2 regions of the Candidatus Villigracilis vicinus genome follow, and region 1 is predicted to be linked to the other one. Evidence: riboswitches for the same ligand, from Rfam matches in the RefSeq annotation. Region 1 holds a riboswitch; the other holds the start of a gene.

The links. A riboswitch is a leader RNA that binds a small molecule or an ion and turns the genes downstream of it on or off. The one in region 1 is predicted to bind cyclic di-GMP.
Region 2: another riboswitch for cyclic di-GMP. It lies ahead of IPG80_RS05950 (hypothetical protein); the one in region 1 lies ahead of ruvB (Holliday junction branch migration DNA helicase RuvB).

What each region holds. Positions count from the first base shown of each region.
Region 1 is NZ_JADJDD010000003.1:206,037-222,041, reverse strand. It holds gene IPG80_RS04575 (hypothetical protein) at 1-606, shown strand, start outside; gene IPG80_RS04570 (hypothetical protein) at 716-865, opposite strand; gene IPG80_RS04565 (hypothetical protein) at 869-1,246, shown strand; gene IPG80_RS04560 (hypothetical protein) at 2,548-3,024, opposite strand; gene IPG80_RS04555 (hypothetical protein) at 3,418-3,756, opposite strand; gene IPG80_RS04550 (hypothetical protein) at 4,370-4,666, opposite strand; gene IPG80_RS04545 (hypothetical protein) at 4,697-4,867, opposite strand; gene IPG80_RS04540 (hypothetical protein) at 4,879-5,187, opposite strand; gene IPG80_RS04535 (alpha/beta hydrolase) at 5,240-5,947, opposite strand; partial or broken gene IPG80_RS04530 (uracil-DNA glycosylase) at 5,985-6,649, opposite strand; gene queA (tRNA preQ1(34) S-adenosylmethionine ribosyltransferase-isomerase QueA) at 6,665-7,702, opposite strand; gene IPG80_RS04520 (DUF2905 domain-containing protein) at 7,787-7,990, opposite strand; gene IPG80_RS04515 (hypothetical protein) at 8,018-8,308, opposite strand; partial or broken gene ruvB (Holliday junction branch migration DNA helicase RuvB) at 8,318-9,343, opposite strand; cyclic di-GMP riboswitch class I at 9,425-9,506, opposite strand; cyclic di-GMP riboswitch class I at 9,507-9,601, opposite strand; gene IPG80_RS04505 (HlyD family secretion protein) at 9,719-10,033, opposite strand; gene IPG80_RS04500 (biotin/lipoyl-binding protein) at 10,014-10,841, opposite strand; gene IPG80_RS04495 (ABC transporter permease) at 10,924-13,356, opposite strand; gene IPG80_RS04490 (GAF domain-containing protein) at 13,415-15,484, opposite strand; gene IPG80_RS04485 (response regulator) at 15,589-15,972, opposite strand.
Region 2 is NZ_JADJDD010000005.1:200,134-216,138, reverse strand. It holds gene IPG80_RS06005 (TIGR03618 family F420-dependent PPOX class oxidoreductase) at 1-277, opposite strand, end outside; gene IPG80_RS06000 (hypothetical protein) at 428-802, shown strand; gene IPG80_RS05995 (hypothetical protein) at 815-2,677, shown strand; gene IPG80_RS05990 (M23 family metallopeptidase) at 2,710-3,792, shown strand; gene recA (recombinase RecA) at 3,980-5,041, shown strand; gene IPG80_RS05980 (NBR1-Ig-like domain-containing protein) at 5,077-5,616, shown strand; gene IPG80_RS05975 (DUF4886 domain-containing protein) at 5,719-6,483, shown strand; gene IPG80_RS05970 (hypothetical protein) at 6,499-6,864, shown strand; gene IPG80_RS05965 (CoA-binding protein) at 6,946-7,437, opposite strand; gene IPG80_RS05960 (helix-turn-helix domain-containing protein) at 7,540-8,442, opposite strand; gene htpG (molecular chaperone HtpG) at 8,686-10,539, shown strand; cyclic di-GMP riboswitch class I at 10,647-10,735, shown strand; gene IPG80_RS05950 (hypothetical protein) at 10,845-11,210, shown strand; gene IPG80_RS05945 (signal peptidase I) at 11,318-13,159, shown strand; gene IPG80_RS05940 (hypothetical protein) at 13,163-13,552, shown strand; gene IPG80_RS05935 (class I SAM-dependent methyltransferase) at 13,571-14,194, shown strand; gene IPG80_RS05930 (TIR domain-containing protein) at 14,295-16,005, shown strand, end outside.

The DNA of each region.
Region 1 (16,005 bases):
AAAATAAGTGAAATACTCAAGTTTTTTATCTTGATTGTGTTGGTTGGATTAGGTATTAGCGGGTTAGTTGGTATTTCCCCTAATAATTTAGGATACTACGATTTTCATTTCTTTTATGTGGGTGTTTTTATAACATTGTGTTTACTAATCATAGGCGAGATGCATATTTTACTGGACAAAAAATATGAACTTCTTGGCTTTTTGGGAGCAGTTATCTTAATAATATTTAGTTTTGGTTATATACCACTACGTATGATCTATTGGAGTGTTCCACAGCCATGGGTATGGATTGCATTTCCGGCATTGATTATTGTGGCTGTTCTTGTTCCAGTATTTAATCCTCAATTATCAAAGGAAATGGCTGAAGAATACATAAGCCCATCACCTGAAAAAGGTATGAAATTTTGGAAATTTGTGTCGTTTTGGGTGCCTATCATAGGGGTAGGGTTGGTATTTATCGCGAAAATCTTTGAATCTCCAAGCGGGTTATTTGTTTTTTCGCTGATGGGCTTTGGTGCATATATTGGTATGCTTTGGACAATACAGACAAATGTGCATAATTTCATTCAGAAAAGAAAAAAGGATAAAAAAGCCAAAGATGAATGATGTTTCTTTTCTAAACTTGTGGATTATTGGGATGGTAGGTGTCTTTATAGGCAGAATGATATTGTTTTTGATTCGCAAAAAATAAGCCGAATCAAATGAACCGGCTACCTCATTTCTGCTGGGAGCGACCCTGGCGGAGTGGCAGCGCAAGCGGGCGGATGAGGAAGCGGCGCGTCTCGCTGCCCTGCGCAACAGCGGCGGCGGGGATGAAGGAGGAGATGGCGGCGGCAGGACGAATGCGGGACGCAAGGCGTACCAAGCCATGATGCAGGAGAAGCGCATTGTGGGAGCCTTGCAGGCAGAACAGAATGCGAAAGCACAGGCTGCCATTGCCAAAGCAGCACAGGCAGACATGACACAGGAAGAGAAACTGTCCGCGTATAAGCAGACGGCGGGATACATTGCGCGGCAGGAGAGCAATGCAGAGTATGAACGCCAGAAGGCATTGGGGCTCAACGGGCAGGGGGCGAAATGCGGTGTCCATTGCGGAGGAGTACAAGGCGCAAGAGCAAGCCAAACAGAATGCTGTCAGTGCGGCGCGATGGGCGGGAGTGGCGTCTGTGGCGCAGGCGAAACAGGAGGAGGAAAAGGGGCGGCAAGATTTTTCTTAAAATGGACTTCTCCAACTAATTATGGTTAACTTTTGGGATTGGTTATCAGAAACCGCATTGGTTAGGCGGCCCAATGCTTACCTTTAGCATTTGGTCAGGCCTAGAGGGATTGTTTAACAAAAGGACTTGATAACATCGGCAAGTAATATACGGGAATTTTGTTACATCTTGTAATAAGATGAGGTGTATCTTCAGGGAGATGCTTTTGATAAGTAAAAAGCGGCGTGCACTCGACAATCAGCGATAGTCACACCTACGGAAAACCGGACATTATTACGGGTAACCCAAAATACGAAATAGGAATTTTTATAACCCAGACGAATAATTCTCAGATGAGGACTTAATAAAAAGAAGAGTTATTTTGGAGAAATTGACAAAGCGGCAAGGGTGCAAGGTTTGAAGGGGTCGATGGCTCTGGTCTGCAAATAGTTTATGAGCTCGCGCAAAGGAACATCGTGAACCACGGAGATGAGACATGAACTCTGGATGTTACGAACCCTGGATAGCTCTGACGTTGTATGGATCAGAGATGGTATAGCAGCCATAGCTGTAGTTGCGGGTCAACCTGGCTAAGACTCGATTTTAAGTTGGAATAACCAATAATCACATTATTAGCAGATTGGTAGGGAGCCTTACATGATAATTGGGCGGCAACCCTGATATGAAAATCAGTCGGCATGGTAGGGTGGTAAACAAAAAAGTTTTCCTCACGGAAAGTTTTTTTATTTCAAAGTTACCTTCAATAGTTATTCAAAGATCATCAATATAAAAATGAAGCCCCTGTTTGTAGAGGGTGGGGATATGTTAAGCTCGCCGTGTTTTCCTCTTAATAAGACCAATGAGAGGCAAGAAGTTATTTTGACTCTAATAAAAATTCCATAGATATTTTGGGACCTCTTCCCAGAGCAGAGAGATATTAGCGATTATAACAAGCGAATTCCAAGTTGAGCAATATTGATCTTGAGGAATTGGGAGGACTTATGGGATAGCTCAAGGATTAAAAGAGGCTTAAAACCTGGGAAGTAGACCTGAATGGTTGCAATCAAGGCCAATTAAAAGCATAGAAACACTTGTAACAATGAAAAAGCATGTTTTGCATATTGAAATAACGGGGGAATCAATATAAGCCAGATTGGTCCATGATCAGTTAATTGAATATCTTTCATAAGTTTGGCTGCCTCGGTTGTTTATCTGAAATTCCGAGAGTTAATGTCGCAATGCTTTCCGGTTTTCTCTATTTTAACTTTTAACATGTTATCGTTTGTTTTTTCATCCGTCAGCCCGATGGTAGTCACCTTTTGCTCTTCAGCCTTACCCTCCAACCTTCCATCTACCCCCAAAGGACCGAACACGCCCGCGCCAAAATCCTCAAAGACGTGGGCTGATGGTTCTTTACACTCGTAATCGTCTGTTTCTCGGTGGGATGGCGTCCATACTGGCAACTACCAAGTGGGGATGCGATGGGGCACTGTGGCGGGACTCGTGTCCGTGTGGTGATGGGACGTTTGCTGACCCCACTTTCTCCAGATTGTCCCTCTTTTGTGTCTTTTACCTTCCAGCCGAGCGCGGCGATCTCATCACGCAAACGGTCTGAGGCGGCAAAGTCTTTATTTATGGCTTGTTTGCGCTGCTCTAACAAGACGAGCACTGCTTCGGAGGGTCCTTCTGCTGATGAAGGTTGAGCCGCAGTGAGGCCTGTCCACACCTCAGGGCGGATACCGTCTACAGCGGGAGGTTCACCGCGCCCTACCTGGCATGCGAGGGGGGAAACTTGCGCCAGAAGCGTGCATCTTTGTTTCAGATGCATTCATCACCGTCACCGAACTGACACCATGCATGTCACAAACCAGCTTTAAAGTCTATAACAATGCCAGAATGTTCATCCAACCCAACAATGACATTTCTCTGCCGGTGATTAAGGCGCGCCATTGTTCGAATCGCTCCATGCCCACAAAACAGCGGCTGGTATCCCGGGTCCACGCCGCCTTCTGAATTATTCCAGTGCGGGACGAAGGAAAACGTGCATTTCCAAAATCAGAGAAAAAATAAGCCCATCTTCACATGACACATCTTCACCCCACTTTGTAGACTTCATAGACCGGCAAAACCCATTGCCCCACCGAGATCGTCGCGGCGGAGGCAAGATCAATGTGGCACCTGCCGTGCCGCGCACGGATAATGTCCCATGCCAGGGTGTCTTTTAATTGGCGGGCAACATAACGGGGCTGCCGGGTCCCATAAAGATGATGTTGGCTTGCAACAATGGTTTGAGGATGTCGGGATTATCGGGGCTGAACTCCGTCCCTTTTTGCGGGCGGGGACCAGGTCGATATGGGTTTGTAGTTCTGTAAACGGGTCTTGAGAAACTCACCCACGCGCCCGGCAACGAGGAGGCGTTAAACTCAAAGCCGGCTGGCGTTTCGAGAATGGCGATCCGCGCGGGTCCGAAATGAGGCGCGCAGGCGGATTTCAAATACGCCCACCCGCGAGGGAAGTCTCGCCGGAACCGGGAAGAGGCAATGCGTCCAAGTGCTGCCATTCCCTGATGCTTTATTCAATCCATCTCTTACGTTGAAGAAAATTTCGGTATCGGGGTAATCCATGCGATTGGCGCTGTAATGAATGTAACGGATGCGCCCTTCGGTATCGATAACACGATCAACTGCGTCCGGAAACTTGAAGAGATTGACTTCCTGCCGATAATTTTGCAACGCGGTTTTCAAGGGTCTGGCGCACCGTTGAAAGGAAGCAGCCTCTCTTTAGCCAATAGCGTAAATTGTTCCAAACCCCATCAGGTCCAATGGCAACAAGCTCCCCTACCGCGCTCGGCGAACCCGGAATAGGCTATCACGAAACGCGCCAACTGCGCGGCAATGCGCTAGATGAACCCTTCTAAAATGAAAGCGGACGGGCTTGTTTCCGCGATAGCTTGGCTTGAATGAGGTTTCTAGTTTATATCTTCGAGGGTGAATCAGGAGCGATCTCTGGCTTTTTGCAACAATAATAGTGAACTCATGGAATGTCCAAATATTTAGGTACAACTTCCATAAATTCCATAGGATAATTCTCTGCGGCACATGCCCGCATTGGGGAATGATCTCAAGTTGCGCATTGGAATTTCTGTGGAAATGGCTTCAAAGTACCAGAACGGATCAGGCGGTCTTCCGCCTGCCACGATCAGCGCGGGCACGGTCAATTGCGGCAGCAACGGACGCAGTTCCGGATAGGCAGGTGCGAAGGTAAGTTCGTAAAAGGCGCGGTCCCGTTCTTGATCTTGAGGGATCTGTAGATGTTTTGCGGATCTCGGCGGTCAATTTGGTTTGGTTGAACCATTCGCGTTCCACCGTGTTGGCAGAGTCTCTTGATAATCGCGCATCATCAACGGACCGAGATGCCGCATCTGCGGCATCCACATCAACGGCAGCCTCACGCCGGAAATTGAGGACCATATCCGCCGCCCACACCAGGCGCCACAAGGATCAGTTCCCCATCGATGCGCTCGGGATATTCCAACGCAAACGCCACAGCAACCCCGCCCCGGCAGAGTTGCCAACCAAAATGGCTTTCTCCACCCAGGGCATCGAGCAGTCCGCGCAATGTTCCACGTTGGCTTTCATGCCATACGGGTTAGACTGCCACTCGCCGGGCATCAATCGTTCCGTCAGCCCGAATGCGGGTCTGTCCTCAGGGCAATGACCCTGCCATATTTTGCAAATTCATCCATCACCTCGCGCCACGAATACGTACTGCCGCCGAAGGGATGCAGCAATATAAAAGTCTGCTCGCCTGCTCCGGCTTTGTAATGAATGTTCACACCATTGATCTCGATGAACTTGCTATCCGGCTCGATAAACTCCTGCTCACTCACCAACCCATCCAATTTGGGGAACGGGGACGGCAAAAGGTCCCAGCGCAGTGGTGACGCAGGCGAATGCAAAGGAGAGTAGTAGAATTTTTTTCCAACGTTCATGATCGAATAGGTAGATAGAAAATATTTTTAAACATGATTGCCCACAACCAATCTACTCTAACACTTTTGTGAAAAACAGTTGTTGCATCCGCAGCCTGCGTCCATTGCGCCTCGGGGGAAATACTGGCGGCATTATCCCCATCTTGAAGTCCATACGAACCGAACTGGGCATGGTTGCCGCCTTCAATTGAACGAATTGCGTATCAGCAGGCAACAGCGCTTTTGATGCCTGCAACTTTGTCACCTGTGGCAAGTCCGTCATTTGTGCCATAAATGGATATCGCCGGGGTACCCATCTTAATAATGAATCATCTGCCGGGTACGAAGCCCAGAACACGACGCCAGGAATATCGGCATGGCTCGCCGCATACGATGAAGCCGCCACACCACCAAGAGAATGCCCGCCAACGAACCAATTTTTAACCTCGGGGTAAGCCGCCTGGATCCGCGCCGCAGCATTGATATCGAAGAACGCCAAATTCAAAGGGCATGGGCGCGACCACCACAAAATATCCTCTGTTCCGCGATCAACGCCAAGACGGGTGCATAAGCGCGATAATCCACCTTGCCGCCAGGGTAAAAGATAAAGCCCGTTTCGGGCGCGGGTCTCAGCCGGGTGGAAGACCACCCAGCCATTTTCCGCGCTCACAAACACCTGAGAGGTCGAATTCAACGCCTGCACAGCTGTTTCATCCGCCGCCAAAGCATCACTCGCCCACACGACAAATACAGACGCAAACACCAACAAAGCGGACAGCAACAACTGCCGCCGCGATCCTTAAATTTCGTTTCATCAATCAAATCCTATCTATAAGTTGCTTTGCTTTTTCCCAAATGGCATCGAACATTTTGGGGTCAGTTTCTTCGTTGAGGTATTCTGCTGGCTGGGATGGTACGAACACAGCACCCATTTCCCATTCGCCAGTTGATAAGACGCGCCGTGCTTGAAAATATATACCGAACTTTTTCGGAAAATATTTTCAAAACCCTCTCAAAAAGCGACCCGGACCCAAACAAACGATCACCCCGGATCAATGATCTCTAATTCTCGCTCCAGGAACGGCTGGCAGGCATTCAACTCTGCTGGACTCGGCTTGTTGTCTGGCGGAGCGCAACGACCTGACGCCGTAATGTACATATCGGTGAGGATCAACCCATCGCCCCTGGACTCGGAAGTGGGCTGGTTCGCGAACCCAGCCTTATGCAACGCCGGATACAAAAAATTCCCGGAGGCATCGCCCGTAAATTGACGACCCGTGCGGTTCGAGCCATGCGCGCCGGGAGCCAGCCCCACCACCAGTATCCGCGCATGCGGGTCACCAAAGCCAGGCACGGGCTTGCCCCAATACTCATGCCCCATATACGCCTTACGCTTGACCCGCGCCACTTCCTCGCGCCACTCCACCAAGCGCGGACATTTTCGGCAGGCAATGATCTCTTTATTGTGTTGTTCGAGGTTCATAGGAATCCGTGATGACTATTCGATGAACATGGCATCGCCGAAAGAATAAAAACGATAACCATCCTGAATGGCAAGGTTATAAGTTTCCGAGGATCTTTCGCGCCCGGCAAACGCACTGACCAGCATCAAAAGCGTGGATTTGGGCAGGTGAAAATTGGTGATCATGGCGTCTACGACTTTGAATTGATATCCCGGAAGAATGAAGAGGGTGGTCGCACCAACAAATGATTCAATTTGATATTCGCTATTCGCTGTTTGAGCGTCAGATGACGAGCTTTGACCAGCACTTTCCAACGTCCGCACACTTGTTGTCCCTACCGCGATCACCCGCCCCCCATTGCGTTTGGTTTGGTTGATCGCATCTGCAGTGGCTTGCGAAAGCGACCACTCACTATGAATTTTATGCTCTGCCGGGTCATCTTCGTTAACTGGCGCAAAGGTATCCAAGCCGACATGTAAAGTAACATAGGCGACCTTCACGCCCGCCGCTTTGAGCGCATCCAACAACTGTGGCGTGAAGTGCAGCCCGGCAGTTGGGGCAGCCGCAGAACCAGGCTCTTTCGAAAAGACAGTTTGGTAACGTTCCGGGTCAGACAGTTTTTCGTGAATATATGGGGCAGCGGCACATTCCCAACCTGCGCAAAAATAAGGCTCGATCGGTTCAGAGAATTTGATCAGCCGCTCCGAGCCTTCAAGAATTTCAACGATCTGCGCGGTCGGTCCATCTTCAACATGCACCAATTTGCCTACACGCAAGCCTTTACCACCCACCAAGGCTTCCCAGGTTAAATCGTCGCGGCGGCGCAGGAGGAGCAGTTCCACTTTTCCGCCTGTATCTTTTCGGGCAAAAATACGCGCCGGAATTACACGAGTCTGGTTGAGGACGAGGAGGTCGCCCGGGCGAAGGAGGGAACCCACGTCACGAAAGAAGCGATGCTCTACTTCCCCGCTGTCACGATGCAAGACCAGCAGCCGCGATGAATCACGCGGCTCGGCGGGGGTTTGTCCAATGGACGTTTCTGGGAGGTGGTAATCAAAGTCTGTTGTTTTCATGCAGAAATATCTTCAACGTGAGGTAAAGAATAAAGTAATGTAAAGCATCCAAATAATCAACCCAATATGCAATTCATCAGGAGATTATTTATTCAAGAACTTTGAAATGATGTTTACAAAAATGCTCAGCAGAACCGAGAGCAGGATGGAACTTGTTACTGGAAAGTAAAACGAGCCATTCTGACCTTCAATACGGATGTCGCCAGGTAATCGCCCCAATGGAAAACCGAATTTCGAAGCAAGATACACTCCCCCGCCAAAGATAAAAAGAAAGATGCCGCCCAGCATCAGATAACGCGAAGGGTTTCCATAAAGCTAGAGGATTTCCGCTTCGCACAGATATTGAAATTTTCGCTGAAGCAACCGCAGCGACGCGAGTTCCATCGTCCAATCCAGGGTATCCAGCGATTCTTCGATCTCGTGTCCGCTCAATTTTTCTTCGAACTCGTTAGAGGATAACCCCGTTCGCTTCTCAAACCCGGCAATCCGCTCCAGCGAAGCGTCAATATCCTGTTGAAGTAACTTCATTTGATTGCGAATGGCGGCGACCACCAATGGCTTTAGATCTTCGTGGGCGTTTGCTTTGATGATGACTTCCTGCTTCATACTGATAACCTACAGCAACCGCGGCTGCCCTTCTTCTGTATATTGATAACCCAAATGCTCATACGCAGACTTGGTTGCCACGCGCCCTGCGGAGTACGATCGAGAAAACAAGGCTGCAACAGGTACGGCTCAACCACATCCATGATCGTATCCTGTTCTTCACTGATGGAAGCGGCGATGGTATTCAACCCCACCGGTCCGCCGTTGTATTTTTCGATAATGGTCTTCAAGACGCGGCGATCCACATCATCCAAACCAAGCGGGTCTACCTGGAGAAGGTCAAGCGCCTCTTTTGCAACTTTTTGCGTGATGACACCATCCGCGCGGACCTGGGCAAAGTCTCGCACGCGTCGTAAAAGGCGCAATGCAATACGCGGTGTTCCACGCGCGCGCCTCGCCACTTCACTGATGCCGGATTCATCTGCGGAAACTTTCAACAACGCCGCCGCCCGCTTTACGATCTGTTTCATGGCTTCGAGTTCGTAATAGTCCAAACGATAGACCGCGCCAAACCTTGCGCGTAACGGCGCAGTGACCAGAGCGAGTCTGGTCGTGGCACCGACCACAGTAAAGCGTGGCAGCTTCAGGCGGATGGAACGAGCCGAAGGTCCCTTGCCGATGACGATATCCAATGCAAAATCTTCCATGGCCGGGTAAAGCACTTCTTCAATGGCGCGTCCGAGGCGATGCACTTCATCAATAAAGAGGATATCACCTGCACGTAAATTGGTAAGGATGGCTGCAAGGTCGCCCGCACGTTCAATGGCGGGTCCTGCAGTGACTTTTAAGATTACCACCCATTTCATTGCCAAGCACATGTGCCAGTGTGGTCTTGCCCAACCCAGGTGGACCATAGAACAAGACATGATCCAAGGCTTCATTGCGTTGTCGTGCCGCCGCAATCAAAATGGACAGGTTTTCCTTGACTTGATCCTTACCGATAAGGTCATTTAGCTTCTGCGGACGCAGGGCATTGTCCACGCGGTCATCGGGCTTGGCTTCAGGGTCGAGGGCTTTGGAAGGTGATTTTGCCATACGGGCGATTATACCCTGCGGTATTTTAAACCAAGCCGGGATGACTAAAAATCAGTCATCCCGGCTGGATAAATTTTGCTCTTCGGCAGTCTGGCGGTCGTGATCGGTAAACGAATTACGATTTTAGACCCATGACTTTGCGCCGCCAAGTTTCCCTTAGCCTTTCGGCAGTCGGTCGGTCTTGACCAGTTACGAGAACTGGAGGTAGACGCTCTGACTTTGCGCCGCCGTCTTTTGACGGTTTTGCTTTTATCGGCAGCCCTTGTGATCATGGCTCGGTTCAGCTTTAGATCAGGGCTTTGCGCTGCCGGGTTTTCCCGGTTTTGCTCTTTCTCGGAGCAATTTTATTATTGCACGTTCCAGCGCGAATTACAATCACTCACCTGTTCTAAAAACGGTTTCCACCGTCATGCCCCATTTCAAGCTGGGGTCAGAGCCATCCACACGAATGCGGACGGAATAGAGAATGTCACCGCCTTGCTGGGTAAAGGCATTGCTGATCTCGGTGATCGTTCCATTCAATTCGAGGTCAGGCTTGGCGTCTGGTCGAATGGTAACAGCCTGACCCACACTCAGATTGACAACTTCCAATTCGGTCACATCTGTGGTTTCAACATACCACTCCTCTGAATCCACAACGCTCACAGCACGCACATCAGCTGTGACCTGTTCACCCGGCTTGACGTTCACATCTGCAATCACCAGAGAACGGCGCAGTGATCAGATATGTTGAGAGTGCATCTTTGGCTGCGTCAAGGTTTGCCTTGGCGAGCGCAAGCTGGTCAGCATTTGGACCGTCAAGGCTGATCTCATATTGGTACTTGGCTTCAGCCTCAGCAGCCAATGCGGCATCGTAAGCAGCCTTCACTTCATCACGTGTGCGAGCTTCATCTTCCAATTCGCGGATTTTGGCACTCAAATCTTCCTGCGCCGCTTCAAGGTCATCCTCGGCAGTTTTGCGTTTGGTATTGTCCTTATCGAGATCTTTGTATTTATCAAAATCTTCCTGGGCAGTTTTCAGTTCGTCCTTCAAGTCTTCAATATCGCCTTCAAGTTCCGTAATGCGATCTTCGACAGCAGTGACATCCACCCCTTCCCATTCTTTCTCAGCCTCGGCGCGGATGATCTGGGCGTTCATATACACTTCCCATAGCTTGGCGCGATCACCACTTTCATTTCGGAGCAGTTCGTCGTAGGCATTCTGTGCGATGAGGACCTGCGCCTCTGCCCCGCCCGCATTTGTAAGACGGACAAGAACATCCCCTTCGCTGACAGTGTCGCCAGCTTGAACGAACACTTCTTCCACCACGCCGCGAGCTTGAAAATTCAAATTCGTTGCATGGACAGGCTCAAGTCGTCCTTCCGCGATCACATCGCTTGAAGCGATAATGTTATCCACAGGCGTTTCCGCCGTTGCGGTTCCCTGCCCGCCACATGCAGACAAAGCCAGCAAGAGGAGGGTGGTCAATGCGATTAATTTCAAATTATTTTTTTTCATATAAACCTTTTTTCATTTACAGTTGCGATTTTTTTCAGATTCAGTAATAAACTCGAGGAAGCTCACAAGCACCCCGAATCCATTATTCGTACGCCAACACTTCCCGAATGGTCAGTCGAGCCGCGTTTTGTGCAGGCAGTATCGAACCGATGACAGAAAGTAATAACACCAACCCCAACCAAATGACGTATCCCAGATATGTGAAGACCACGTCAATGGGCGTTTCAAAGATCGCCAAACTGACGATGGTGGCAAGCAGATACGTAAGCGGGATCGAGACAATGATGGCCAACACAAAGGAAATAAAGCCGATCACAAAGCCTTCACCGATCACGGTGCGCATCACGGCACGGTCATCAGCACCAATGGCGCGCATAATTCCGATCTCACGCGTACGTTCAAGCACATTCATGCCCATTGTGCCGGTCAAACCCATCGCACCTACGATGGCAGTCAAAATTGCCATAATGAGTAGGAAGACGATCAAAATATCCAGACTTTCAGAAACAGTATCCAGTGAAGCCAGACCTGATTCAGCTTGACGCACCTTGAAGCCCAAAGCCCGGAACTGATCATCCAATTTCTCTGCCATTAGATCTTGAAACTCGCGGTCATGCTGAGTCGTGACCACACGGAAAGAAAATGAGCGATTTTTTAGATTGAGCACTTGCTCTGCATATTCAAGTGGAGTGTATGCAAGAATGCCTTCACGCCCTACGAACTTAAAGATACCTACCACTTCCCAGACCTCTTCGCGTCCATCCACTTTGAGGCGAAGGGAATCGCCAGGTTTCAAGTCAGGGTAAAAATTTAAAACCGCTTCACTAACCGCCAACTTTCGAACGTCATCCGGACGGATCCAGCGTCCTGAAGCAATAAGGGGGTTGACCAGTTCGCTTTTCGCGGGCGGTGCAAGCAAGTTGATATTATCCGCCACAGTGCCATCGGGGTACAACAATTCAGTACCGATGAACTGCCAGCCTTCCACCCTCTCCACGCCCTCGATCTGCGAGGCGAATTTCTGCACCTCATTGATGCGATACGCCTCGTCAAAATCCAAAGTCACATCAGCACGGAAGTAGCTGCCGATCTGGTCGGTGTAGTCACGCAAACTGGTACGCACATTGAAAACAGCAATAAAAATAGCACCACCCATGGTCAATGTGAACAGGGTCAAAACAAGACGCCCCCGCCTGCGGAAGGTATTCCGCAAAGAGATAATGAATGGACGGGGCATGTGCATTCCGCGCGCGGCAAGGATGCGCGTCAGGCGCACCAGAGCCCAATCCAGCCAACTCACGCGCGATTGCTGACCTGCCTGCGGCGCAGACTCGTCGCCCGCAAGGTCATTGCTCAATGCACGCAAGACCGTGATCTTTGAGCCATTCAATACAGGCGAAAGCCCGGCAACGAGTGGCACCAAAAGCCCGACTGCGATCTGAACGATAAAGGCGAACGGCACGATACGGTATCCCAGCAAGTTGAAGTTCAACTTATTTGCAATAAATTGAGACAAGCCATATGCACCCCAACCACCAAGTGGGACGGCGATCAGTAATGCCAGAATAGCAAACGCCATAATGAGGGTCAGGTACATATAGAATACCTGTCGGTTGCGCCCGCCTACCAATTTCATCACGCCAATATGACGTAAATGCTGATTGAGAAGCGCGCTCAAAGTATTTGCGATCAAAGAACTGGAAAGGAACACGATCAGGATGCCCAGCGCCATCAAAATACCGAGCACGGCGTTCAAAACATCTTCCAACGGATGCTTGTTCCGTTCAGAATAGCGCGAACGGACGACCGTCGTTCCATTCTTTTCAAGCCGATCTCGAAGCAATCCGCCTACGATACGAATGTGAGAAAGGTCGTTCGGATTCTCAGCCACGGTCGCAAAGACCCGGTTATATAAAACGGACTGGCGCAGGGTCTGCATGGTATCCATATCGGTAAATGCAAATGGCGGCGCCAGGAAATCCCCGGCACCCGTACTGGTATCCTGGACTACACCAACGACCTTCAGTGTTTTGAAGGTTCCATCATTCAACTCAAAGACAAGGTTTTCACCAACGGAGATCTCGATCTTTTCCAGCATTTTTTTATCGAGAATGATCTCATCTTTGGCTGCCTCAGATGCACCTTCGATCGGAACAAGCAGGTTGATCTTGTTCTTCTTGAAACTATCCACAGCCACAAGGTCTATTGCCACCCACTGAGTGCTATCTTCGGCACGTACACGGAAGTTGACCACCCGCCTGCCTTCAGCCTCCTTGATGCCTTTTGTATTGCGCACTGTTGAAAGGATGTCATCATCAAACCCTTCTGTGCGCAGCTCAATATTTGCAGGATTATTCGCCGCATACGAAACCCCCATATCATTGGAAATGATCTCGTATGCCCCTGAGATCACACCAATGGAAAATACGCCCACTGCAATGGAAAATACCACAAGCAGGGTGCGCATCTTGCTATCCCATAGATCATGAAAAACTTTTCGCCAACGTGGTCGCATAAACTACTTTCTTGCACGGGGTGGACATTCCCAAAGGGGCTTGCCCACCCCGTATAGATTATTTCAACAATTCGTTAAGTTCGCCTGCCGAGTATGGCTTTACAGAAACGTCCTTCAAGCCGCCGCGCAGGTATTGGGTCACACGTTCTGGATTGATCGCAGAGGTTAGAACGACTGTCTTCGAGGCAAGTCCGGCTTTGGAAAGAGCACCCAAGACTTCATCGAGTGAAACAGCAGCAATGTTCTCATCCACAAAGATCAGGTCTGCTTCGGGTAATTTCTTCAAATTAACAGACTGTGTCAACTTGATCTTGGAACCTTTGAGCAACTCCGCAAATAAATTCGCCCAATCATCATTATCGTCGATCAGCAGGATATTCTTCACGCCGCCAGCTTGAACCGTTTCTTCCACGACGTGCCCCTGGGGCATGAACATGGCGACCGTTGTGCCTTTGCCGCCTTCGCTCACCAAAGCAATGCGCCCTTGAGACTGCGAAACGACATGCATGGCTGCGGGTAATCCCAAGCCGTGATGCGAAACGCCGCGGGTAGTGAAAAACGGCGACCATACCTTGCGCTGGATATCGTCATTCATACCTGCACCATCGTCTTCAATATCGATCTGCAGCACGCCGCGTTCCTCGGTTGAATGAGCACGGACCGTCACAGATTTTGCTCCGGCTTCTACTGCATTTTGTAAGATATTTCCTACTGCACGAGTCAACTGGGTCGAATCTGCGATCACATAAGCGGCTTCAGGATCGATCTTCACTTTCAAAACATCCTGGGAAATTCCGCGCTGCATCGCGGCGGTCTGGAGAACATCCGCAAAAAGAACAGAGCGGGGTTTCATCTCGCGCACTGCACCAATCAGCTGTTCCTTGACTTGAATGATCTGCCCAGCACTTTCCGAGATCATATCAAGGTCTTCTTTGAGAGATTCAACATCCACCTTGCCATCGGCGATCTCTTCGCGCAGACGGGCAACTGTCAGCGAAATGGGAAGCGTCTTGTTGCCGATCCAGTGAATGGCTTCGGTCGAGGCGGTGGTCAGCGCTTCAAAAACCTTGTTGCGCAGGATCTCGTTATGCGCTTCCTTGAGTTCATCCACCAAATGCGCATTATTAATGGCGACCGCCAAATGCTCAGCCATGGTCAACAATGTGGTGATGTCGTCATCGCCAAAAGCGCGTTCTTCGGAGGATTGAATGGTAACGGCGCCCAAGGTCCTACCGCCATAAATGAGCGGCAGCGCCATCTCAGAACGGGTATGCGGCAAATGTGGATTCTTGAAGTGAACCCGTTCTTCACCGACATCAAGCGCAATACGAGCCTCACCCATGGCAACACACGCACCGATCATCGACTCGGTCCCGACGCGTAATTTATGCCCTTCTGCCAACATGGCTTTGCCTGCTTTACCATATCCGGCACGCAAAACGGCATATTCCCCTTTATCGTCGAGCAGGAATACACCTGCATAATACAAACCATAGGCTTCGCAGATGATATTCACCGTCTGCGGCAGAAGCTGATCAAGGTCAAGCAGCGATGCCACTTCCTTGCCCACCCGGTTGGCAGCCTTCAATAAACGCGAGCGGCGTTCTTCCTGTTTATGGAGCCTGGCATTTTGGATCGCAACTGCAAGTTGATCTGCCATGGTCTGTAGGGCATCGATATCTTCTTCATGGAACGCTGCTTCATCTGTAGATTGAACTGTAAGCGCGCCGATCGCTTCGTCGCCGATCACAAGCGGGAGAGCCATTTCGGAGCGGGTCTTGGGAAGATGCGGGTTCTCAAAGAAGACCGCTTCTTCCCCTACATCAAGCGCGATGCGTCCCTTCTTGTTGGCAATACTGGCGCCGATCATCGAATTCCCGCCAATCGCAAGTTTATGTCCCTCGCGCAGCATGGCTTTTCCAGCATCACCACGCCCTGCTTTGAGGACGGCATACTGCGACCCCTCATCCACCAGGAAGACACCCGCGTAGTAAAAGCCAAACTCATCACAAATGATATCCACCGTACGTTGAAAAAGTTCGTACGAGTCTAGTATGGTGGTGATATTTTTCGCGGCGCGCGCAGAGGCTTTCAATAATTTTGTGTGTCGTTCCATATTATTCGTCATAAGTTCCTCTTTCCAATCTACGATTTGTGTTTTTTAATTTACGTGTAGGGCATTTCAGACAGGTCTGATGTTTGAAATTTTCGAACTATCTATTTTTGTGAGGTTCAAGATCCTAAAATCTTTTGAATCAACTCCACCAATCCTTGCTCGCGCCCTTTCACAAAGAAAGCGCTTGCACCCTTGGAAACAGCGTCTTTGGCTTTATTCACTTCATCGTATGCTGTCAGAATGACTACAGGCAGATCGGCTTTCTTTTTCTTCAAGTCTGCCAGCAGGTCCAGACCGGCATCATTCTTCGGCAGATCGTCGAAGCCAGGCATATTCAAGTCCAGAACAGCAATATCCACTACGCCGACATTTTGCGAAAAAACCTCGCTCCCGGTCTTGCAATCCGGCGCAGTCAATACATCATATCCTGCCCGCAGAAGTGTCTTCTCTAAACTGCGTTGGATCAACTTCTCGTCGTCCACTAAAAGAACTGTCGTCATGCTTCCTCCAAAATTTTAATTTTCTGCAACGGC
Region 2 (16,005 bases), on a different contig from region 1:
CGCCTCCCTGCGTGATGCGGGCTTCACCGTAGATAACAGCATATTCAGTCAATCCCAAGTCGCTTTTTGTGGAGGCTTCGAGTGAGATCACCACTCGCGAGTCACGCTCGATATTCCTTACTTTTTGGTTGCGCGGCAAATGCGCACAGACGATCTCGTCATTTTCCAGTCCGATCCATACAATGGTAACGTGAGGACTGCCGTCCTTGTTCATGGTGACAAGATGCGCGTCGCGTCCTGATTCGATCAAGTCTTTGAGAGGTTGAGGGATTTGCATTTAAACTCCTAATCTACCATGAAAGTATAAGCTGATTTGCTTTCGAAATAAAGCGCTTAAAATGACGGTGACTGCAACCATCCCACTCCCTAATGAAACTGTAATCCTCCCTTTCGAGCCAGCCCAAGCCCGCAGGGTATAATCGCTCGCATGGATTTTTTCTTTCCCGAAGATAACCTTACCCGTGCCGTGCCCGAAGAAACGCACATCACAACCTTATCCGCCGAAGCCTATCCCGACGGACGGCGGCTACGTGTCAACCTCGAAGTGACGCCATTCCAAAAGCGACCTTATATTGAGGTCGCCCTCAATGATGCCAATGGTGACGAGATCGCCTCTACCAGCATCGTTGAGCCGCTGAGCTGGAAGCTCGAATTTACCATGCACATCCGTGGCGAGCTGAACAATCCCTATACCTTGAATGCCCGCTTGTATTACCCTGATGACGGACCTTCCGATCAGCCGCGGCAGTTTTCTTTTGACGTAGTGCCGCCTCAAGATTCCCCTTCACTTGATTCCAATTAATTGACATTGTCCATGCCCTGGCATTTCACAACCTTTCGTTCGAAGACCTGGCTTCTGGCTTCACTTTTGAGTCTTGCACTCATGGGGTGTAACCAAAATCTGGAAGCGCCTCCCGCAACCGAAGCGGTCCAGCCTGTTTCAACCGATACCCCTATTCCAACACCAATCGACCCTGCCAGTGAATCTGCTTTCCTATCCATCGAAGAGAACGGCTACGCCCATCTCTTTCTCTTCCGTTCGCTCAACATGCAATTGACACGCATCACCACCGGCTCATGGAGCGACATCGCCCCTGCGCTCAACCCGCAGCGTACCCGCCTTGCATTCGCCTCCGATCGCGATGGCGACTGGGATCTGTACGTCATGGCATTGGAAACTGGCGAAGTAAAACAAGTCACCAACACGCCGCAATATGACTCGGCTCCATCCTGGTCACCGGATGGACAATGGCTGGCGTTTGAAACCTACGTGAACGACAACCTTGAGATTGCCGTGGTCAATGTTGATTCCGGTGAAACGGTTCCGCTTACACAACACCCTGCCTCAGATCACTCGCCTGCCTGGGCGCCTGATGGACGTAATGTTGCCTTTATCTCTACTCGCGGCGGGGATAGCGACGTCTGGCTGGCGAATCTCGACCTTGCCGGAGAAGATCGCTATAAAAACCTGAGCAACACGCCTTTTGCCTCTGAGAACTTTCCGCTTTGGAACCGCGATGGTTCCCAGTTATTGTGGTCATCCATATCACAGACGATTGGCTACAGCGGCTTGTATGCATGGAATGTTGCCACTCCAGATCGTAATGCATATTGGATTGGGGATGGGAATGTTGGCTCATGGAACGAAGCAGCAAATCGTGTTCTGGCTGCGGTAAGTGCCCCAAATCAGACTTTCCTTACTTCCTATGACCTCGAAGGGAATATTCTTTTCTCTTCCATTCCCTTAACCGGACGTGTCCGCGGCATTGCCTGGGGCAGCCTGGATCTGCCTGCCCAACTGCCTGAGACTTTCATCCAAGCCGCTGCGGATGTCCCGGCTGTATTATGGGCGCCCATTATCACCCCTGCGGGCGATGTGCCCAACCAGCGTTTCGCCGTCGTGCCGATCAATGATGTGCAGGCACCTTTCCCGCAACTGCATGATCTTGTAGATGAATCATATAACGCCTTACGTTTGCGCATTTCACAAGAAGCCGGGTGGGATGCACTTGCCAGTTTGGAAAATGCTTTTGTTCCATTGACGACCAGCCTTGAACCCGGTATGGATGAAGACTGGCTTTACACCGGGCGCGCATTTGCGATCAACTCTTTGATGGCGAATGCAGGTTGGATGGTGACCCTGCGTGAAGATATCGGAGCGCAAACCTATTGGCATGTTTACATTCGCTGCGCCGTGCAAGATGGTTCGATGGGGGAGCCCATTCACAATGTGCCCTGGAATTTGAATGCACGGTATGACCTTGATCCGCGCACCTATGAACAGGGCGGTGATTATGCGCCCGTCCCTGCCGGGTACTGGGTGGATGTGACTTCTCTTGCGTATGCTTACGGTTGGGAGCGTCTCCCTGCCTTGCCAACCTGGCGAACGTATTACAAAGGCGCGCGTTTCACTACTTTTGCCGCGACCGGCGGTTTGACTTGGTACCAAGCCATGCAAGAGTTGTACCCGGTGGCGGCGCTCACCACACCCACGCGTGTTTTGGCGCCTAGTCTGACTCCAACCAACACTCCGACCTTAACACCAACCATCCGCCCTACACGGACGCCGCGTAATACACCAACTCCGGTATATACACCAACGATCACGTTGACGCCCTCTGAAACACCGTTCCCGACTCTGACGCCCACACCTCCAACAGTGATTCCTGGTGGGTAGCCGCTGGCGAGTTATCTACTTTGAATCAAACCATGTCATTTAAAAGAACACTCGCTTCGTTATTCCTCTTATTATTGTTGTCTGCTTGTACTTATGGGGTAAGTAATCCCACGCCTACGCCAGTGATCGCTGTCGAAGCGCAGGACCAGCCTGAAGTCCAATTTGAGGCGTTTGTTACTCCGTCACCTCAACCTTTCCAATTTAGTTTGCCTACGCCAGGGGCGGAACCTATTACAAACTGGCGTCCACCTTTATACCCAGTGCCATGGGCGATCGCGCCATATGATCACTTTTTCTTCAACCGCCCTATTGCTGCAGATCAGACCAACTGGCCCATCGCGGATTATCGTTATGGCGGCGTATTTTTTGGCCGTAACATTGTGCATACCGGTGTAGACATTCCCTCGCCTGAAGGAACACCCATCCTTGCGGCAGGACCCGGTACCGTGGTTTGGGCAGACTGGGGTTTGTTTCTGGAGATCCCCGGTGATGAAACTGACCCCTATGGCATGGCGGTGGCGATCCGCCATGATTTTGGATATAACGATCAGCAGCTTTATACCATCTATGCTCATATGAGCCAGATGAATGTGATCAAAGGTCAGCATGTGGATACGGGCGAAGTAATAGGGTTGGTCGGCTCGACTGGCGCTACCACGGGTCCCCATGTCCACTTTGAGGTGCGCTTCCCATATAATTCCTTCTTTTATACCTATAACCCCGAGCTGTGGATCGCACCACCACAAGGCTGGGGCGTACTGGCTGGGCGCATAATGAATGAAAAAGGGGAGCTGATCCAGCAAATGGAGATCCTGGTTGCACCCGAACGTGCCTCGCGCACCTTCACCGTGCGGACCTACGGAAAGAGAGGCGCTGCCAATTCTGACCCGTATTACCAGGAAAATTTTGTACTTGGTGACCTTCCAGCCGGCATTTATAAAATTTCATTTAAATACGATGATGAACGTGTGCAAACCTGGGTGGAGATCTTTCCCGGACAGGTGACCTATTTCACCTACAAAGACAAAACAGGTTTTAATGTAGCCCACCCGCCCGCACCGACATTGGACTTTTTGCCAGGCAATTTACCTGCCACTCCCACGCTTCAGCCGTGATTCTGTAACCGATGGTTTACCCATCTTTAACCCCTTGACGGTCAGAACATCTGTGCTATACTCTCGAAACCTTAACCCACTCAACCTTTGTTTTGAAAATACCTTTCGTGGTTAAGCATATACAAGGAGATCCACTATGGCTAGAAAACCCCGCGCAGCAGCTTCAGACTCTGCCCCCTCATCAAATATGGATAACGCCAAACGGGCTGTTTTAGACAAAGCCGTTGGCGATATTCTCAAACGCTACGGCGACGGTTCCATCATGCGTCTGGGCGAGGCTCATGCCATGGTTACCGAGATCATCCCAACCGGCTCGCTCTCCCTTGATATTGCCCTCGGCGTCGGCGGTGTTCCGCGTGGACGCGTGGTTGAAATTTATGGACCTGAGTCTTCGGGTAAGACCACCCTTTGTTTACATATTGTTTCTGAAGCTCAAAAGAGCGGCGGTACCGCGGCCTTCATTGATATGGAACATGCGCTCGACCCCGTCTATGCCGCCCGCCTCGGTGTGGACATTGATAACCTGCTCGTTTCCCAGCCCGATACCGGCGAACAGGCGCTCGAAATTACCGAGACCCTCGTCCGCTCCGGTGCTGTCGATGTTGTCATCGTCGACTCCGTAGCTGCCCTGGTTCCGCGCAACGAAATCGAAGGCGATATGGGTGATGCCAGCATGGGTATGCAGGCACGTCTCATGTCTCAGGCGCTCCGCAAACTCAGCGGCGCCATCAACCAGACCAAGACCACTGTCATCTTCACCAACCAACTCCGCCAGAAGATCGGCGTCATGTTCGGCAACCCCGAAACCACCACCGGCGGTCAGGCGCTCAAGTTCTACGCCTCCCTGCGTCTCGATGTGCGTCGCATCCAGTCCATCAAGATGGGCGAGGAAGTCATCGGTAACCGCACTCGTGTTAAAGTCGTCAAGAACAAGGTCGCGCCCCCGTTCCGCACCGCCGAGTTCGACATTATGTTCAACGAAGGCATCTCCAAGAGCGGCGACGTGCTCGACCTGGCGACCAAGTTCGAAGTCATCACGAAGCGCGGCGCATTCTTCTCTTATGGAGATATCCGCATTGGTCAGGGACGTGAGAACGCCAAAGATTATCTGCGCTCCAACCCCGATCTGATGAACGAGATCGAAGGTGTCATTCGCCAGAAATCAATGTCTGGTGAAATCGCCCTGCCGATCGATTTGGGCGATGGCGGCGGTGGTGAAGATGCTGCCGCGGTCGAAGAAGAAGCGTAAAATAGAGTGGACACGGAAACGTGTCCACTTTTTATATGAAAAAACTACGCATCATCTCCCGCCCGGTTCTGTTTCTTCTCTCGGTCTTTTTTCTCGTTGTTGGTTGTGCCCCCCAAGCGGCGCCGACAGCTTTCCGACCACCAACAGCGGCTCCACCGACGCTGATCCTCCCAACAGCGACGCCTCTATCCATTACCGCCACCATCGCGCCGACCCTTACCGCCACAGTGGATGCTGGTCCATGCACGAATCTTCTGACCTTTCTTGACGACCTGACCGTGGAAGACGGTACAACTTTTGCCCCCGGTGCCGACATCGATAAGCAGTGGCTTGTTCAAAACGATGGCACCTGCAACTGGGACTCAACCTATAAATTGAAATGGGTAGGCGGCTATACCCTCGGCGTGACAGAAGAACAACCCCTTTTTCCAGCTGCTTCCGGGGTTCAGGTTACGCTGCGCATTGTCTTCACTGCGCCGGAAGAACCTGGCACATATCAAACCACATGGCAAGCCACAGCCCCGGATGGGACCCTTTTTGGGGATACCGTTTACATGGAAATCGTGGTGCAATAAGAATAGTTTCTGAAATGATCGATCAAGAGATGCATGTAGAGGTACCTGGAGGAGAGTAGTAGTATTTTCCACCCAGCACGGGCGGATAAAATGGAGAAAGTAATGAAAACAGGTGTGCGTTTCCTGGTGCTTAGTTTGGCACTAATACTGGCCGCGTCTCTTACAGCTTGTGGTCCCATCCATTGCGGCAACGATCTCAACGATGACTGTTTACGGGTTTTATTTGTAGGAAACAGTCTGACCTTTGTGAATGATCTCCCCACAACATTTTCAGAGTTGGCGCGTTCAGGCGGTCATAAAGTGGAAGTGGCAATGGTTGTTGAAGGCGGCGCGCATTTGTACGACTTTGTTTCTTCCCCTGAACTTTCCAATACACTTTCCTCGAGTCAATGGGATTATGTTGTCCTCCAGGAACAAAGCCAGCTGCCTTCGGTCGAATACTGGCGGGTTAATGATATGTACCCGGCAGCGAGGACCCTCGTCAAGAAGGTGAGGGCGAATGATGCCCAACCTATTTTTTTCGAAACATGGGGACGCGAGTATGGGTTTCCAGAAAATGGAATGCCAGACTTTGAATCGATGCAATATGAGATCGATATGGGCTATCAGCGGATCGCGAATGAGCTTAACGCTCCCATCGTTCATGTGGGCATGGTCTGGTTCCGGGCTTTGAGGTCAAACCCCGATCTTCAGCTATGGCAGGAAGATGGCAATCATCCCTCTGAGATGGGCACCTATCTTGCAGCTTGTGTTTTTTATGCAACTTTGTTTCAGGAAAGCCCGCTGGGGTTGGCGTATCCCGGGAATATATCGAAAGAGGTCGCACTTAAGTTACAGGAAGCCGCAGCAACAGTATTGATCAAATAATAAAAGGATAAACATATGCCAGCTCAAGATGAATTCCCGCTGATCTTTGAACAGCTAAAAGTCATCCTTGTCCCTTATGGAAAAAAATTGACCATCAAGATAGATGTCCCCGGGCATTATATTCTGGATGGCGCCTACAGCGAAAAGTGGAAGAAGGAACTCTTCTTTGCCTCGGTGCAGATCAAGAAGAATTACATCTCGTTCTATCTCATGCCGGTTTACATGTACCCAGACCTGCTAAAGACTATCTCGCCAGAACTCAAGAAGCACATGCAGGGAAAATCCTGTTTTAATTTTAAGAAGCTGGAAACAGGTCTTTTTGCTGAGTTGGCTGATCTCACGAAGCAAGGGCACGAACGATTTATAAAGGAAAATTATTAATAACATTCCCAGGTCAGCAAAATAAAACTCACCCATGAGTTGTTTTTCAGGGTGAGTTTTATTTATATTGATCGAGCAGCACTAGTTCATGTTCATGAAACCGAACAATTTCCACATGCTGCGCATGAATTTGTGACCACCATCAGGGGTGAGGAATTGGTTGGGGCAGGAGCCGGGAATGACGGAAATGCCGTTGGCATTGCAGACATCGACTGCGGAAGGGGATACACTGGTGGTGCCCGCTGCGAGACCGGGCTTGATGCCCATCATACAGTGCATCCACACGTGTTTGATGCCAAGGTCAACGCATTGGCTGACGATCTGGTCGGTCACTTTGGGGTTGGCGAGGATAAAGACCGCATCCGGCTTGGAAGGCAGAGAGGTCAGGTCGGGGTAACAGATGTCGCCTTGGAAGGAAGCGATACGCGGGTTGACAGCAAATACCTCGTAGCCGCTATCTTTGAAATTCTTATATGCTGCATTACAGCCAGTTTCACGTTTGTCTGAAACACCTACTATGGCGATTTTCTTTTGTGACAGGAAATCCTGTACCAGGTTATCGAGTTTTGACATTGAAACTTCTCCTTTACTTCTGTTACATACGTTCGCATAGGTCGAAGGTAGCGTTCAATGAAGAGTATAAGGAGAAAGGTTACGCCTTCAAGATGACGAATATCATTTATTTGGCATCTTTTTCACGGGCCAGGGAGCCAGTGGGGCAATGACACCATATCCGGCTTGCGTTGCCAGTGTTTCGAACAGGACGCGGGTGGCATCATCAAGGGGGAGATATTGGTTGAGGAACAGCTCTCCGTGTGGAGTTATGGATGTGGTGGTGGAGGTGGCGTAGTAAAGGTGTCCGAAATCTGCGTGAGTGTAAGCAAACAGGTCTACGTTGGCTTCGCGGTCTTGTTCAAAGGATGAGACCATTCGCCAGTATCGTTCGAATAAGGGAAATTCTACCGGGTTACGAAACGCCTTCATGAGATATTGGAAGTAGGGTTTGGGGCGGTATCGCAAACTATTTTCACGGATAAAACGCATAGATCCAACAGCATATTGTTCCCAGTTGTCGAGCACTTTGGAGCGGATGGAAAGATCCTTGCCAAACATCATGCGGGCAGTACTGTATCCTCCGGGGAGGAGGGGAGCGGTTTCAAGAATTTGTGGAGAGACTTGAAAGAACACGGCAGCATTATGGTTGATCGCGAGCACATCCGAGTAAACATCCATAACAAAGGCGGGGACGCGCAGTTTTTCGATGATCTGAACCATTTTCCCGAGCACTTTTTCAGAATTGATCGTGTCAGTTGCCAGGGCTGCAGAAGGCTGGCGGATAATGCGTTCCTCATTAATGCCGCTGGCTGCCAGAAAAAATTCACGGCGCTCAATCGTAGTCAGGTGCAGAGCGTTGGCAAGTTTAAAAAGCAGATCTGGGTCAAAAAATTTTTTTACGCCCCGTTCGATCTGACTGATGACCGCAATATCGATCTCGGCGTATTCTGCCAGTTTAAATTGGGTCAGATCCAGATCCTGCCGGAGTAGGGAGATGAGAAAGCCAAATTCTTTACGATCCATGGGAAATTACACCTTTACGACTCAAAAAAATCTTTGAGTAAAGTGTAAACTCTTTTACTGGACTTTTCAAGTCTAAGTTGTAAAATAATTTAATTATTTTTGATATCTACCCGCCTCATGTAGAGACGAGAGGGGAACTACATTTGGAACCTCAGCCGCACAGGCTGAGGTTTTTCATTCTCTTATAAAATTTTTACGCACACGTACTATAAATAAGAAAAAACCTCGTTTTCAGGAGGCAACATGACAGATACAAGCACCCAGCAATTTACTTTCAAAGCAGAGACCAAACAGCTTCTGCAAATCCTCATCCACTCGCTGTATAAGGACCGCGAGGTCTTTTTGCGCGAGCTGCTCTCGAATGCGTCGGATGCGATCAATCGCCTGCGCTTTGAGATGTTAACGAACCAAAACGTACTTGACCCTGATGTGGAACTAAAGATCCATGTGACAGTGGATAAGGACAATCGCACCATTGTCGTTCAAGACACCGGCATTGGTATGACACAAGATGAGCTTGTGGATCATTTGGGAACCATTGCCCAATCCAGTGCGCGTAAATTTTTGGAAACAGCGAAGGAAAAGAATCAAGACGCCTCCGGCTTGATCGGTCAGTTTGGCGTGGGCTTTTACTCGGTTTTCATGGTGGCGGAGTGGGTACGTGTTACCTCTCGTTCCTTCCGCCCGGATGCTCAGGCGGTGACTTGGTTTGCCACAGGGGATGATACGTACCAAATCAGCCCGGCAGAGATGTCTGAACGCGGTACACGTATTGAAATTAAACTGAAAGAGGATGCGGCGGAATTTGCCGAGGAATACCGCCTGAAGAATATTGTCAATAAACATTCGGATTACATCGGCTTTCCGATCTATGTGGGCGAGGATGAGAAGCCGGTCAATAAGCAGTCTTCGCTGTGGCGTACGGCTCGTAATGAGATTACCCCTGAGCAATATAAGGATTTTTACCGTCAGACCACGCTTGATTTTGAAGACCCGTTGATGCATGTCCACATGGTGACGGATGCACCTGTGCAGTTGTATGCGCTCTTATTCTTCCCTGCCAAATCGGAACGGAATATGTTCTCGCTCCGCAAGGAAGACGGACTAAAGTTGTACTCTCGTAATATTTTGATCGACGAATACAACAAAGACCTGTTGCCCGAATATTTACGCTTTGTACAAGGCGTAGTCGACTCGGAAGACCTGCCGCTCAATGTCTCACGTGAGACGGTGCAATCCAGCGGATTGATGCCAAAGTTGAAAAAGGTGATCACCAACCAGGTCATTAAAGAGCTGGAGACGTTGGCGAAGAAAGATGCGGAGAAATATGCCGCCTTCTGGAGCGAATTTGGTGTTTACCTCAAGCAGGGCATTGCTGCTACTCCTGCGGATACAGACACCATCACGCCATTACTGCGTTTCAAGACCAATACCAACCCCGAAACCTGGTCTTCGCTTGATGAGTATGTTTCAAGAATGAAAGATGGGCAGAAGGTTATTTACTACATTGTAGGTGAAGACCCCAAAGCGGTGTTGCGCAGTCCGCATCTGGATGCGTTCCAGGCGAACGGCACTGAAGTGTTGCTGCTCACCGAGCCGATGGACTCATTCATGTTGATGAGCTTGCGCAAATTCAAGGATTATGAGCTGAAAAGTATCAGCGGGGCAGAGGCGGATGGGACAGAACAGCCCAAGGCAGAGTCTGAGGCGGAGAAAATCCCCGAAGGTGACTTCAATTCTCTCGTTGAAAAATTCAAGCAAGTGCTTGGCGAGCGCGTTACTGATGTTCGTGCCAGCAGCCGTCTGGTTACATCTGTTGCACGCTTGGTGGATGCAGATGAAAATTCCAACCCGGAACTTCAACGTGTGTATAAATATTTGGGCAAGGAATATGAAGTGCCGAAGAAGGTGCTGGAGTTGAATCCCGCACATGCGATGTTAAAGAGCTTATTGAAAACAGATGGAGAGTTGCAGACCATCATTATTGAGCAGGTTTTTGATAGTGCCTTGCTCGTGGAAGGTTTGCATCCTGATCCTTCGAGCATGGCAGCGCGCGTGCAGCAGATTATGGAAGCGGCATTGAAAGGGCAAAAATAACCCCTTACTGGTGAGGTTAATCACGTTTGCAAATACCTATCAAATTATTGCGCTGCAACTATTCTGTAAGGAGAATCAATCGGATGTGCATGTTATAGTACATGCACATCCGATTAAGGCAAAACCGGTGAAAGCCGGTGACGCAAAGCTATGGGTCTACCGTCATCATAATGACCATGACCGCCAGGCCGCCGAAGATACCACTGTTGCATAGTTCTATCAGCCTGGCTTATTCAAGCCAGGCTTTTTTATTCGGATGGCTGTTTCGGACCGTTTTTCATTTGTTTCTGAAAAGGAGAAAAGCCATGTTTAAATTTTTGAAAGTTGTATTTGCAGTTGCCGCTGTTGTTGCGATCGCGGTAGCGTCTTATGCGTTTGCTGCTGCCAATGTAGTTCCTGATACGAAAGCCGGTGAAGGTTTGGGGGATGTCACCGGTTATACCGTGACGGATGTTGCGTACACCCTTAATGCCGCCGACCCGTCCAAGTTGGACAGTGTCGCTTTTGATCTTGGCGCCGCTGCTCTTGCGGGACAGGTTAAGGTTCAACTTGTAGCCAGCGGCACCTGGTATGGTTGTACCCTCGATACCGGCACGGTTTGGGAATGCACCACAACCGGGCTGGATGTTTCCACGATCAATCAGTTGCGTGTGGTCGCTGCCAGTAACTAAGCTCATCTCCTCTTGATGCCGGGCTTGTTCCCAAACGCACCCTTTGCTGGTTGGCAGGGCGGCAGTGGGAACAAGCCCGGTACTTGTAAAAGTTCCCGGCATTCCTCATGATTAAGGTCAGTAAAGAGCAATCCATTCTATTTACAGGGTCAAGCCTGTTTTTCCTTCTGTTGGTGTTTTGGCTTACATTGGCGCCCACCCAGCTTGGCGGACCTCTGACGTACGTGATCGTGAACGGCAATAGTATGGAACCAGGCTTCCTGCTTGGAGACCTTGTGCTTGTGCGGGCAGAAACCGTTTATACGGTGGGGGATGCGGTCGTCTACAAAGATCCGAATATCAGGCAATTCGTTTTCCATCGCATTGTTGGCTTGGAATTCGACCATTTTATTATGCAAGGGGATAACAATAGCTGGCAGGATACGCATCAACCGACACAAAGTGAAGTTGTCGGAAAGCTATGGATACACATCCCTAAACTGGGGAAAGCAGTAGATTGGTTTCGAAAACCGATGAATGCGGCGATAACGACTGGATTGTTTGGAGTGCTGCTTATGTTGGACATGTTCAAAAAAACGCCTCGAACCAAACGGGAGGGCGGATTCCCGTCCATTCAGTTTGGTGAACACTCCCAGGGATTATTTTGGGGATGCGGGTTGATGGCTGCGCTGTTTCTTGCGTTGGGAATCTATTCCTTCGTTCATCCTCTCAACCAGCCCATGGAAAGTATTCCCTATGAACAAACGGGAGATTATTACTATTCTGCCACGGGCACGCCGGGGGTTTACGATCTGGATGTAGTCCGCTCGGGTGAGCCAGTCTTCCCCAAGTTGACATGTTTTCTTAACGTCGGCTTCAACTACAACATTGGCGGCGGACGCCTGCAAGGCATTATCGGCAGCCATAAAATGTATGCCCGCATTCTGGACGAACAAAGCGGCTGGCAGCGGACCATTCCGCTGTATAACGATATGGCTTTTTCCGGCACCTCTTATTTCAGCACTGCTACCTTGGACTTGTGCCAGGTGGAAGCGATCGTTAACCTTGTAGAAGCCGAAGCTGGGTTAAAGCAAACCGCCTACACTCTGGAGATCATTACGGAAGCCTCATTTGTTGCCAATGCAGAAGGGAATCCGGTTCAGGATTCTTTCTCACAAGCATTGCTCTTTCAATACGACAAGATCCATTTTTACCTGAGCGAAGTCCCATCCCAGCCTGACCCTCTGCATTTTTCGAAGACAGGTACTGTTGGAAGTTCCATTCCGCGCTTGAACAGCCTTTCCTTGTTTGGGTTGAGTGTGCCGGTTTGGAGTTTACGGTTTATAGCGGTATTTGGGTTTGCCATATCAGGGTTGATCACCTTTGCTGTGGGTGTTGGTCTATATCAAACCGCCAGCCAAAGTGAAGAAGCATTGATGCGATTAAAGTACAGCGCGATGATCGTCAATATTCATGATCAGACTTTGCCGCCAGCCGCTGCGGTTGTAGATGTTGATAGCATGGATGATCTGGCGCGGCTTGCAGAACGTAACGATACGATGATCCTGCACATGCGGCGAAACTTCCTGCATTTTTATTTTGTGCAAAGCCACGGGGTAACCTATCGCTATGTGATCACAACCGGTAGACAGGGCATTGCCGTGATTGATGAATGTGCAACAGAGATGGAAAGAGCCACTGTTGCAAACGTTGGCATGCCCCTTGTGCTTCCTGTCTCGCGAAATTCTCAGGAAGCTGAAAACCAGCCCATTCGAGTCCGTGATCGCCTGATCTATACGTATCCTCCTCAAAAAGAGATCTTGGGGTTGGATGAACTCCAGCCTGAATCGGAAGCACGATCAGAAAAGACATGGACAGGCAGTAAACCTCCCGAGTATGTAACCGACGCCAGTCAGGTATTTGATGCAGCCCAATTGGATACCACGATGATGCATAAAGTAAAGATATGACCCATGCGAACCCTGCTTCGTTATTCCGTGTTTCTTCTGGCTGTTCTGCTTATCTTTACCTCACTGACTGCGGTGGCGGCAATGAATACCGTGCCGCCCACGCGGCTGGATATTAATGCTATTTCATTTCAAGTGAACCATTTGCGTCCCTCTGCCTGTGCAGGACTGACGGTATCCAATCTTGTTACGGGTTCCGGCACATTGGTTGGCACCGAAGGGAATGACCTGATCCTCGCGAGTTCTGGCATGGATACGATCGATGGGTTGGGCGGCAGTGATTGTATCGTTGGCGGCAGCGGAGACGACATCATCACTGGCGGTAATGACGCTGATATCTGTGTCGGCGGCGATGGCAATGACCTATTCACTGGTTGCGAGGGCGAGCTTCAATAATCTGATATAAACGGGGGCATGAATATTCAAGATGCCTATAACGAATGGTCAACTATATACGACTCGAATATCAACCGCACCCGTGATCTGGATGCTGAAGTGACGCGCCGCACCCTTAAGGGACGGCACTTCTCGTCTATTTTAGAGATCGGCTGCGGGACGGGGAAGAACACCGAGTTCCTGGCAGAGATCGGCGATGCAGTGCTGGCATTCGATTTTTCTGAAAAGATGCTCGCCAAAGCCCGCCAAAAAGTGACGGCGAGTCACGTCCGCTTTGCCTGGGCAGATATCACTCAGCCGTGGAATTGCGAGTCGGATTCGATTGACCTAATCGCTTGTAATTTAGTCTTGGAACATATTGAGGATCTAGATCATATCTTTACCCAAGCCGAGCGGACCTTGCGCAGTGGGGGATGGTTTCTCATCAATGAATTACATCCCTTCAAGCAATATGGCGGGACAAAAGCCCGCTTTGAGCGCGGTGAAAATATTATTGAGGTGGATGTGTTTATCCATCACATTTCAGAATTTATCCACGCAGCCGAGAAGAATGGACTGAAATTATTGAAGCTTGATGAAGTCTGGCATGAGGACGATGCAGGCAAGCCGCCCAGATTGATTTCATTCGTATTTGGCAAGTGAAACCTGACGTAAAATATTCTGAGGGGGGGTGTTTTTCTTGTATAATTTGCCGAGGTAATGGGAAGCAAATCAAAATCCGACTCGATCTTGAGGAATTTACATGGCAAAAGTTTTTATTTCTTATTCACGCAAAGATACCGAGTTTGCCAGGAAACTCACCGATGAACTGAAAAAAAGCGAAATGGATTTTTGGGTGGACTGGGAGGGAATTCCGCCCACTGTGGATTGGTGGAAAGAGATCGAAAAAGGAATTGAAGAGGCGGATGCTTTTCTGTTTTTGATCAGCCCCGATTCTTCTGCTTCCAAAGTCTGCGGGGAGGAGATCGATTGCGCAGTTAAGAATTCGAAGCGCATCATTCCATTGGTAGTACGTGAGGTGAGTGGGGCTGGGGCTCCAAAACAATTGAGTCACCTGAACTGGATCTTTTTTCGAGCCCAGGATGATTTTGATGCAGCCATCCAAAAACTGCTGACTGCCATTCATACCGATTACGAGTGGCTGCAGGCGCACCGTAAATTGCAAAACAAGGCGCTCGAATGGGAACGAGGCGAAAAAAATCAGTCCTATTTATTGCGCGGGGTGAATCTGACTCAGGCGGAAACCAATCTGGCGGTTAATACTTCCACGGCACCGCACCCTACCGATCTGATGCGTGAATATGTTTTTGCCAGCCGCAAGGCGACGGATAGACAACGCGGAATTACCACCGGGCTTTCGATCGCGGCAGGCATTGCACTGGCGTTGCTGGCGGTCTATGGATTTGTGCAAGCTGGGCTGGCAAAAGCAGAGGCGCGTCGTGCCACAGCGGGACAGTTGGCATTGGAGTCTAAAAGTGCGCTGGAGAAATATCCGCAGCGGGCTTTGTTGCTGGCGTTAGAGTCAGTGCGTATTAGTCAGGATGCGGATGAGCCGGTTCTCACGGAAGCGGAAGAGGCGCTGCGCCTGGCGAATGAACGGGTTTCAGGCTATGGATTGGCAACATTTACCAAGGAACCATCGATCATTCAATTTACAAAAGATGGCAAATGGCTGTTGGCAGGTACACAGTATGGTGGCGAAGCAGCCATTTGGAATGTTCAAAAATTACATGAAGACCCTGTATATGAGCCTTTTTCCATTTCATTCGAGGTTGACATGGATGATGACGACTCCTGGAATGTTGAAAACGGACTTATTAAATTCAGCGCGAACGAGACCTGGCTCATGGTAAATGCCACAAAGAGCGGTTCCGGTTTGTGGAAGGTGGATGTAGAGGATGAGAACCGTACTCCCATCCTTTTTGATGGCAAGATCGAATTTCTAAATCCGGATGATGAAATGGTCATCCTGGAAAAACAAGCTGATGCTGTGGTGCTCTGGCAGGTGGACGCTGTGGAAGTATCCAAAAAAGAGATTCAACGATTGCCGGGCAAATATGTTAGGCGCAGTGAAAATGGTCAATATATTTTGACCAATGACCCTGAAACCGGCATACAGATTTGGGATATTTCTACAAGCCCGGCTACTATGATGGCAACACTTACTGAGCCTGGTTTCTTGGCAAAGTCCGCTTTTTTTGACGGTGACTATCGCTGGCTCGTTTTGGTGCAGAACGAGGAACACCCAGATATTCAGGTGGATAATGGATATATGGGTGAGGCGGATACTTGGGTGACTGTGATGGAACCGTGGGCATCGAATAATTTTTTGGTGTACTCCATGGATGATCTCAATGCAAAGCCCGTTCTTCTTGAGATTGGCACGATGCTCTACGAACAGTATTACTCTGATAACGGTGTGGTGTTGAACAGTCCCAACCGCGAAGGGTTCT